4 regions of the Shinella sp. HY16 genome follow, and region 1 is predicted to be linked to each of the others. Evidence: predicted binding sites of a transcription regulator. Region 1 holds the regulator's gene; each other region holds the start of a gene.
The links. The regulator PhoB, encoded in region 1, activates phosphate uptake and scavenging genes when phosphate is short. The targets are predictions, from matches to a motif close to TGTCATNNANCTGTCAT.
Positions count from the first base shown of each region.

Region 2: the regulator PhoB is predicted to act here: its motif matches at 890-906, upstream of K0P03_RS09670 (UDP-2,3-diacylglucosamine diphosphatase).
Region 3: the regulator PhoB is predicted to act here: its motif matches at 1,085-1,101, upstream of phnC (phosphonate ABC transporter ATP-binding protein).
Region 4: the regulator PhoB is predicted to act here: its motif matches at 1,017-1,033, upstream of K0P03_RS05410 (PhoX family protein).

Region 1 covers NZ_JAHYXL010000001.1:110,562-112,762, forward strand. Annotated here, with positions in the region: gene phoU (phosphate signaling complex protein PhoU) at 1-434, shown strand, start outside; gene phoB (phosphate regulon transcriptional regulator PhoB) at 453-1,136, shown strand; gene K0P03_RS00540 (GcrA family cell cycle regulator) at 1,275-1,811, opposite strand.
Region 2 covers NZ_JAHYXL010000001.1:1,907,949-1,910,149, reverse strand. Annotated here, with positions in the region: gene K0P03_RS09675 (NADP-dependent malic enzyme) at 1-749, opposite strand, end outside; gene K0P03_RS09670 (UDP-2,3-diacylglucosamine diphosphatase) at 985-1,821, shown strand; gene K0P03_RS09665 (MFS transporter) at 2,083-2,201, shown strand, end outside.
Region 3 covers NZ_JAHYXL010000008.1:103,649-105,849, forward strand. Annotated here, with positions in the region: gene K0P03_RS34030 (hypothetical protein) at 89-529, opposite strand; gene tnpB (IS66 family insertion sequence element accessory protein TnpB) at 782-976, shown strand; gene phnC (phosphonate ABC transporter ATP-binding protein) at 1,185-1,994, shown strand; gene phnD (phosphate/phosphite/phosphonate ABC transporter substrate-binding protein) at 1,991-2,201, shown strand, end outside.
Region 4 covers NZ_JAHYXL010000001.1:1,093,989-1,096,189, reverse strand. Annotated here, with positions in the region: gene K0P03_RS05415 (DUF2339 domain-containing protein) at 1-919, opposite strand, end outside; gene K0P03_RS05410 (PhoX family protein) at 1,081-2,019, shown strand; gene K0P03_RS05405 (PaaI family thioesterase) at 2,141-2,201, opposite strand, start outside.

The DNA of each region.
Region 1 (2,201 bases):
GCGATCTCGGAAAGAACACCGCCAAGCGCGTCATCGCCGTCCAGAGCTCGGGCATGCCCCGCAAGCTGGCCCGCGGCTTGGAGCATCTCGCCGAGCTCGCGCTGATGCAGCTCAAGGAAGTGCTCGACGTCTATGCCACCCGCTCGATCGAGAAGGCCAAGGCGATCCGCGAGCGCGACGACGAGATCGATGCGATCTATACCTCGCTGTTCCGCGAACTCCTGACCTACATGATGGAAGACCCGCGCAACATCACGCCCTGCACGCATCTCCTGTTCTGCGCCAAGAACATCGAGCGCATCGGCGACCACGCGACCAACATCGCCGAAACCATCTACTACATGGCAACAGGCTCGCAGCCGGAAGGTGAGCGTCCGAAGGACGATACCTCGACCTCCGTCGTCGCGGCCGATGTCGCCGACGCGTCCGAGTAAAGAGCAAGGTTCAACTCCATGGTGCCCAGAATTGCCGTCGTGGAAGACGAGGAGGCCCTGAGCGTTCTCCTCCGTTACAATCTGGAAGCGGAAGGTTTCGAGGTCGATACGATCCTGAACGGTGACGAGGCCGAGATGCGCTTGCAGGAGCGCATGCCGGATCTCCTCATCCTCGACTGGATGCTTCCGGGCGTTTCCGGCATCGAGCTGTGCCGACGCCTGCGCCAGCGCCCGGAAACCGAACGTCTGCCGATCATCATGCTGACGGCGCGCGGCGAGGAGAGCGAGCGCGTGCGCGGGCTTGCCACCGGTGCGGACGACTATGTCGTCAAGCCCTTCTCGACGCCGGAACTGGTTGCCCGCGTGCGGGCGATGCTGCGCCGTGCCAAGCCCGAGGTTGTCTCGACGGTGCTGCGCTGCGGCGACATCGAGCTCGACCGCGAGACGCACCGCGTCCATCGTCGCACCCGCGAGGTCCGCCTTGGCCCGACGGAGTTCCGCCTTCTGGAGTTCCTGATGACCTCGCCCGGCCGCGTCTTCTCGCGCTCGCAACTTCTCGACGGGGTCTGGGGCCATGACATTTATGTCGACGAGCGCACCGTCGACGTGCATGTCGGGCGTCTGCGGAAGGCGCTCAACTTCGCCAACATGCAGGACGTCATCCGCACGGTCCGCGGCGCCGGCTATTCGCTGGAAACCTGAGCGAACGGAATTCCTCCCAAGGACGGAAATGGGCCCTCAGGGGCCTGTTTGCGTTTTGGGGGAATAGTAGAGGCACCACCATCTCAAACGAAAACGGACCCTTTCGGGTCCGCATCGCATTTTCTGCCGTGGTAGATGTTATCGCATCCGGCGGCGCTCGGCCGAGGGCTGGTAGGCGAGGCGCTGGTGGTAGGTGCAGTAGGGCGAATTGTCGGGGGACTCGTTGCCGCAGAAGTGGAAGTCGTCGTTGAGCGGGTCTCCGATCGGCCACTTGCAGGTGCGCTCGGTGAGCTGGGTCAGCTCGAGACGACGCGACATCGGTACGACCACGTTGTTGCGGTTGGCCGGAACCGGAAGGGTCTCGGCCTGCATTTCGAAATCGGCGTCGATCTCTTCCTTGACAATGGCGTTGCCGGCCGGACGGGCGACCGGGCGGGCGGCGACGGGACGGGCAGCGAAGTTCGACGGACGCGGCGTCGCCGGAGCCGGACGCTTGGCGCGTGTCGCGGTCTGGGTGCCGCCGGCCTTGGCGCGACCGGGCAGATTCAGCCGGTGCACCTTGCCGATGACGGCATTGCGGCTGACGCCGCCGAGCTGCGCCGCGATCTGGCTCGCGCTCAGGCCCTCGCTCCAGAGCTTCTTGAGTTTCTCGACGCGCTCGTCTGTCCAGTTCATGTTTTTGTCTCCGCTCGGCGTTCAGGATGCGGGAATCCCTCGTCGTGCTCCGGACGGGTCCGGAACCTGAACGCCCTAACTCTCTTGCTGACTAGTTCCGCCGCATGCAGTCTAGTAATTGGTCTTTAACCTAGAGACCGGTGGACTCTGTGACAAGAGTCGCCGGAATCCGGGCGAATCGATTTCGGAGTTTTCCCCAACTTGCTGGTCGGGTGTGACTCGATAGAGACACCTTCCATGCGCGTCGCGAATCCTCACCTTGCGGGATGTTCAGCGCCATTTCGGGTGCGATTTTGTTGACATCCCAACATGAAATGCTGATAGTGCGGCATGCCGCCGAAAGGCGGCTTTTGGTTTTTCTGAGGCTTGGAAAAGTCAAGTTGCATTTCT
Region 2 (2,201 bases), 1.8 Mb from region 1:
TTCCACTGGTCCATCAGGGCTTCGCGGCCCTTGTAGACCAGGCCCTCGATGTCATGCACCCAGATGTTCTCGACCTTCGCGCCGAGGGAAACGAGCTGGTTGAGGCAGGCAAGCGCGGCCGCGCCGGCGCCCGAAGCAACGATCTTGGCGTCCGACAACGCCTTGCCGGCGAGCTCCAGGCCGTTGAGGACCGCTGCAGCGACGATGATGGCAGTGCCGTGCTGGTCGTCGTGGAAGACGGGGATATCCATCTTCTCGCGCAGCTGGCGCTCCACCTCGAAACATTCCGGCGCCTTGATGTCTTCGAGGTTGATGCCGCCGAAGGTCGGCTCCAGCGCCGAGACGACATTGACCATCTCGTCGACGGTCGGCGCGTCGATCTCGATGTCGAAGACGTCGATGCCGGCGAACTTCTTGAAGAGCACCGCCTTGCCTTCCATCACGGGCTTGGAGGCGAGCGGACCGATATTGCCGAGGCCGAGCACGGCCGTGCCGTTCGAGACGACGGCGACGAGGTTGGCGCGCGCCGTGTAGTCGGCGGCCGTGTTGGGGTCGTCACGGATGGCAAGGCAGGGCGCGGCGACCCCCGGCGAATAGGCAAGCGCCAGATCGCGCTGGTTGCCGAGCGGCTTGGTCGGGTTGATCTCGAGCTTGCCGGGGCGGGGGTGGCGGTGGAAGAAGAGGGCCTGCTGGTCGATGTCGCCGCTTGCCGGACCGTCCTGCGTCCGCGATTTGTCACCCGTGCTCATGATGCTCCCTGCCATATGCTGTTTTCGTTGCGGCTCTTGGCTCTGCGAAACCGCCGCGACGTGAAGTTTTCCGAGTCTTCCATAAAGCCGCAATCAGCGGCCTGTGCAATGCCTATTTGCCGCCGAAAAAGGCATAGGTGTGTCATCAATCTGAAACAGGAGTCTGGTTTTCAACGGGTTGAAAGCCGCCCCTCCCGACGACCACCGCGGCGGCTGGCCACCCGGAGAAGAACGCATGACTGCGACCCTTGCCGACCCCACTGTCCGCCACTTCCGCACGCTGTTCATCTCGGACGTGCATCTGGGATCGAAGGCGGCCAAGGCGGACTTCCTGATCGACTTCCTGCGGCATCATGAAGCGGAGACGATCGTGCTCGTCGGCGACATCGTCGACGGCTGGCGCCTGAAGCGCAACTGGTATTGGCCGCAGGCCTTCAACGATGTCACGCAGAAGCTGTTGCGCAAGGCGCGCAAGGGCACACGCATCATCTACATTCCCGGCAACCACGACGAATTCCTGCGCGATTTCCCCGGCACCCATTTCGGCGGCGTGGAAGTGGCCGACCGCATCATCCACGAGGCGGCCGACGGCAAGCGCTATCTCGTGCTGCATGGCGATGAGTTCGACGTCGTCGTGCGCCATGCCCGCGTCGTCGCCTATCTCGGCGACTGGGCCTATGACGCGGCCATCGCCATCAACGTGGTCTTCGCCGCCATCCGCCGCCGGCTCGGCCTGCCGTACTGGTCGTTCTCTTCCTGGGCCAAGCAGCAGGTCAAGACGGCGGTGAACTTCATCGGCGAGTTCCAGAAGGTGGTCGTCGAGGAGGCGCGGCGCCACGATGCCGACGGTGTGATCTGCGGCCATATCCACCACGCCGTCATCACCGAGATCGACGGCATCCGCTATATCAACAGCGGCGACTGGGTGGAGAGCTGCACGGCGATTGCCGAACACCATGACGGGGAGATGGAACTGATCACCTGGCAGAAGCTCGCCTCAAGCCCCGCCGAAGTCCTTCCGGTCTCGCACCGGATGCTGGCGATCGAGACCCGGGAGCCGGAGGCCGCTTAGAGAAATTCCAGCGGAAGCGCGTAGTGGTTTTGCGTAAAAACGAGATAGAGCGTTTCCGCGATTCGAAGAAAAGCGGAACTGCCCTGCGGCAACTTGCGTGCATCCGGGATGCAAAAGCATGGGGCGGAAGCTGGCGGATCGCGCTGCGCCTGTGTCCGGTTTCACAAGTTCGGCATTCCCGCCGGTGGGCAGAAATAGCGCATTGGCGTACGTACATCGGCATGATAGAGCGGAGGGCGTTCCAACGCAGGTTCCCCGCCAATGAATGCCCCCTCCGGTTTTACCGTGACCGCCGGCGCGCCGCCGTATTTTGCTGCGCGTATCGCTCTCGTCTTTTGCGCGCCGATGATGGTCAACGGCATTGCGCTGCCGTTCTTTCC
Region 3 (2,201 bases), on a different contig from region 1:
ATCGCATTCGGACCCGCATATCAGGATGGCGACTTCGGCTATTCCGACCTTTACTGGAAAAGCCTCTGAAGGATGATCGAACCCCGCTCTATTTGGTCGGCTTGCAGATCAGTGGCCTAAGTTCCTGCATGATCACGCCAGACTTTGGTGAGAGCATCACGCCGATCCAGTTGTCCGAAAATGTCCCCGCCGGGTCGGCAGGGGAAAGCCAGATCACCTCGTTTGTATCGAGTTCGATTTTCACCTCACTGCCGATCGGACTGCCGGCGACAGTCTGGACGTAGTGGCGCTTGATCGGATGGGGCTTTCCCTCGGCGTCAATCAGTAGATTCTCGCGATATGCCATTTCGATCTTGCCGCCCTCCCCGCTCGACTCGCAATCGGTTGCCCGTTCGCATCGGATGACCGAGGAATAAGTGCAGGACCAGGTGAAGCCGCTACGCCACATCGGATTGTCCGCAGCCCATGCGGTAGGTGCCATCAGCACCAGCACCGAGATCAGTCGATACTTGTAGCGGCTTGCCAACATAAGCGCCTCTGCTCGCAAACATCGGCATTTTCTGCTCGAATTATCTGACAATGGAGCGGGCGTCGTGCTCACGCTCTTTGCCAATGTGCTCGCAAACATCCGGGTCTGCTTGCAAACATCCGCCACGTGCTCAGATTAATTGCCAGCGACGGCATGGTCAAACCGGGACGCCTGCCTGTCGTAGTTGCTCGGTCAGCTGACGGGAATATTCGGGATCAAGGGTGCCCGCCAGGAAGGCGCGGATATACGGACATGCGCTGTGGCTTTCCCTCCTTGGCGCTTCGGGTGCAGGAGGTTCTGCAGCATGATCCGTTGTCAGGGCATCTCTTCGTCTTCAGGGGCCGCAGATCGGATATTTTGAAGATCATCTGGCATGATGGTCTGGGCGCCTGCCTTTTTACCCGGCGGCTGGAGAAGGGCCGGTTTATCTGGCCGAATATGGGATAGCATCCGTCAAGGTGGTGTAGAATTGGGACCGGGCCGTCATGATCAGGCGGCTCTGGGTGAAATTTCTCCATCGCAGCTACGCGAGGAGGTAGAGCTGAGTTTAAGTGCTGTCATTGAAGTTTCACGAGCCTGATAAACGGACGTCATATGTCGCCCATAGTGATGCAAATATTCAATCGATGCACCACTAACGATCAGGATTATTGTGATGCTGGCTCTGAACGGAGTTGCCGTGACCTATGCCAACGGCACCCAAGCTTTGAAGACAACGACATTGACGTTCAACCAGGGTCAGTTCGTCGTGCTCCTCGGTAGATCCGGCGCAGGCAAATCTACCCTCATCCGGACACTCAACGGCTTGGTTGCGCCGACGTCTGGTTCGATCACTTCTAACGATATTGGTGCTCTGGATGCGGAAACTAAGCTTCGCATTCACCGAAGGCGAACTGGGATGATATTCCAGCAGCACCAACTCATAGGGCGCTTGAGCGCGCTCGACAACGTCATGACGGGCCGCCTGGGCTACCACTCTGGCTGGCGTACGTTGTTCCCTATGCCGCGTTCGGATCGAAGGCTGGGGTTGGAATGCCTTGAACGCGTAGGCCTTCTTGATAAGGCTCTCGTCAGGGCGGATCAACTATCCGGCGGTCAGCAGCAACGGGTGGGCATTGCGCGCGCGCTGGTCCAGAAGCCCCAACTGGTCCTTGCAGATGAGCCCGTTGCAAGTCTGGACCCTGAAACGGCTGTCGAGGTCCTGTCGCAGCTTCGCGAAATATGCACAGCCGACGGCATCACTGCTGTGATCAGCCTTCATCAGATCGATCTAGCTCGCCGGTTCGGCGACCGGGTCATTGCTATGCGCGACGGGGAAGTGGTTGCGGACGCCGCTGTCGACGAACTGACCGATCAAATGTGTGCGTCGATCTACCGCAGCGCCCCAAGAAATCCGACCACAACACAAGATTTGTCCAACTACGAGTATGATCAACCTTTAGCTGCCATGGAGGCCGCATTATGAAGAAGCTTCTGTCCCTCGCATTCCTCGCCGTTCTTGGCTGGAGTTCGTTGGCGCATGCTGGCTCAAATCCAGAGACATTGCGCGTCGCGTTGCTACCGGACGAGAACGCCGCCACTGTCATCAAAAACAATCGTCCTCTCGAGGAGTATCTTGAGAAGACACTCGGTCGGGAGATTGAACTGATCGTAACGACCGACTACTCGTCAA
Region 4 (2,201 bases), 980 kb from region 1:
GCCAGCGACGGATGCGCGCGGCGGCGAAGGTGGCAAGCCAGGCGACGGAGAGGAAGCCGAAAAGGCCCCAGGCACTCGGCTCCTCGGTCGCGATCAGCGCAGGCGTCACGAGAGAGGCCAGCAGGCCGAGGCCGGCCAGCGCCTGCCCGTGCAGGAGCGACAGGCCGATCGTCGCGAAGGCCACGGCGGCGAGCAGCACGAAGGCCGTCAGCGGGCCGAAATAGCCGTAGAACTCGTAGGAAACATAGGTGACGGCAAACAGTGTTATGGCGCCGGCAGCGGTCAGCACGCCGGGGATCATCGCGTTCTGGAAGGCATTCGCGATGACCGGCAGCGTGCGGCGGCGCACGAACTCGCCGACGGCCATGAGCACGAGGCCGAAGACGGCGGCCAGCGACAGCCGCACCGCCGGGCTGAGCAGCCCTGCCTCGATGGAATACTTGACCATGAAGATGCCGCCGAGCGCGAGCGCGATGCCGCCCACCCAGACGGCCCAGCGCGCGCCGATGCGGCTTTCGAAGCTTTCCTTCGGCTTTGCCGCGGCCGCGGGAGTGGCAGAGGCCGCCGCAACGGCTTCGTCCAGCCCCTCGCTCGCAGCAACCGTTTCGGCGGGACCGGCGGGCGTGCCGCCAAAGATCGCCCGGCCCTTCTCGGCCTCGTCCATCCCCGCCGCCTGCGACGCAGCCCAGGGGCTTGCGAAATCGGCCGGCACCGGCTCCTCGGCCGCCTCTTCGGAGATGGCCTCGGTCGCTTCCACAGCCACCGTCTCCACTGGCGCCGTCAAATCTCCGGCCTTCAGCGCCTCGACTTCGCGCTTCAGCCGCATCACCTCCTCGCCGAGTTTCTGCGCGCTGTTTCGCGATGCATTGAGGGTATAGAGCGCCAGGCCGATCGCGACCAGGGAGAGGATTTCGAGCATTGCGACTCCAAGGCGGGCATTGTCCGGGCGCGGAGACTACCCGGTTTTTTCCAAAGACTAAACGGGGTTACGTTTGAAGCCGGTATTCTCTTCGGGTTGTCGCATGGTTTTCATGCAAGGCGGGCACAATGACCTATTTCCAGGAGCAACCGGAGCCCGCCATGACCCAGACCCTTCGCAATGCCACCGCCACGCAGGCGGGCCGGCAGCCCCGGGACGGCTATGCGCATGCCATCGTTCGCAGCCTCGGCAATCTTCTCGGTCGATGCACCGCCGCCCGCACGGACGGGCAGCCTATAACGCCAGCCGCCGGCGAGGCCCCGGCAAAACGCCTGGCCCCCGCCGCGCTCCGCTTGGCTTCAAGCCAGCGCATCGCCACCGCCGGCTGCCTTACCCCCTGGGGCACGCGGCTGATGGCAGAGGCGGATTTTCATGGCGACGCCCGTTGCTTCGATGAGGGATCCGGCGCCCCTGCGGGCTGGGTCGTCGAGGTCGATCCGCGGAATCCGGACGCCGCCCCGAAAAAACGGCCCGCCCTCGGCCGCTTGCGGCATGGCGCCCTCGCCTGCCTCGTCAACCGGGATGGCCGCGTGGTCGTCTATTGCGGCGATGTCGGCGAATCCGGGCATCTCTACAAGTTCGTCACAAACCGCACCTGGCAGTCCGGTAGCCGCGCCGACGGCCCGGACCTCCTCGACGACGGCACGCTCCATGTCGCGCATTTTTCCGCCGACGCGGAAGAGGACTGGATGCCGGTCACCTTCGACGCGGCGCCGCTGGTGATGGAAAACGGCACGCTGACATGGATGCCGGTCGCTGCCGGAAAGAGCCCGCTGACCACCGCTTATGGCTATGCCACACCGATCAACGTGCAGAGCGAAACACGCCGCGCCGCCGCCCTCCTGCGCGCCACCCGCCTCGACGGAATTGCGGATGTGACCGGGGATCCTGCGGCCGGCACGGCCCGCCTCCAGCTGGCCGGCGAAAAAACGGGCGCCCGCGACCGGTTCAGCCATATCGTCGAGATCATCGAAGCCGGCGGCGATTTCGCAGCGCTGCACGCGCACTGGGAAGTGCTTTCGACCTGTAACGGCCATTGAGCCATCGGCAGCAGGACCGATGCCTGCGGCCTGTCTGGAGCAACTTCGCAGCCCCCGGTTCAGTGGAATTGCCCCATATGCCTTCTGGCCGCCGCATCCGGCGCCGCTTCAGCTGGAGACACTAACGCATCAGGTTTTCGATCGGGAAGATGGCGCAGGTTTCAGTGCCATGGGCGAGCAGC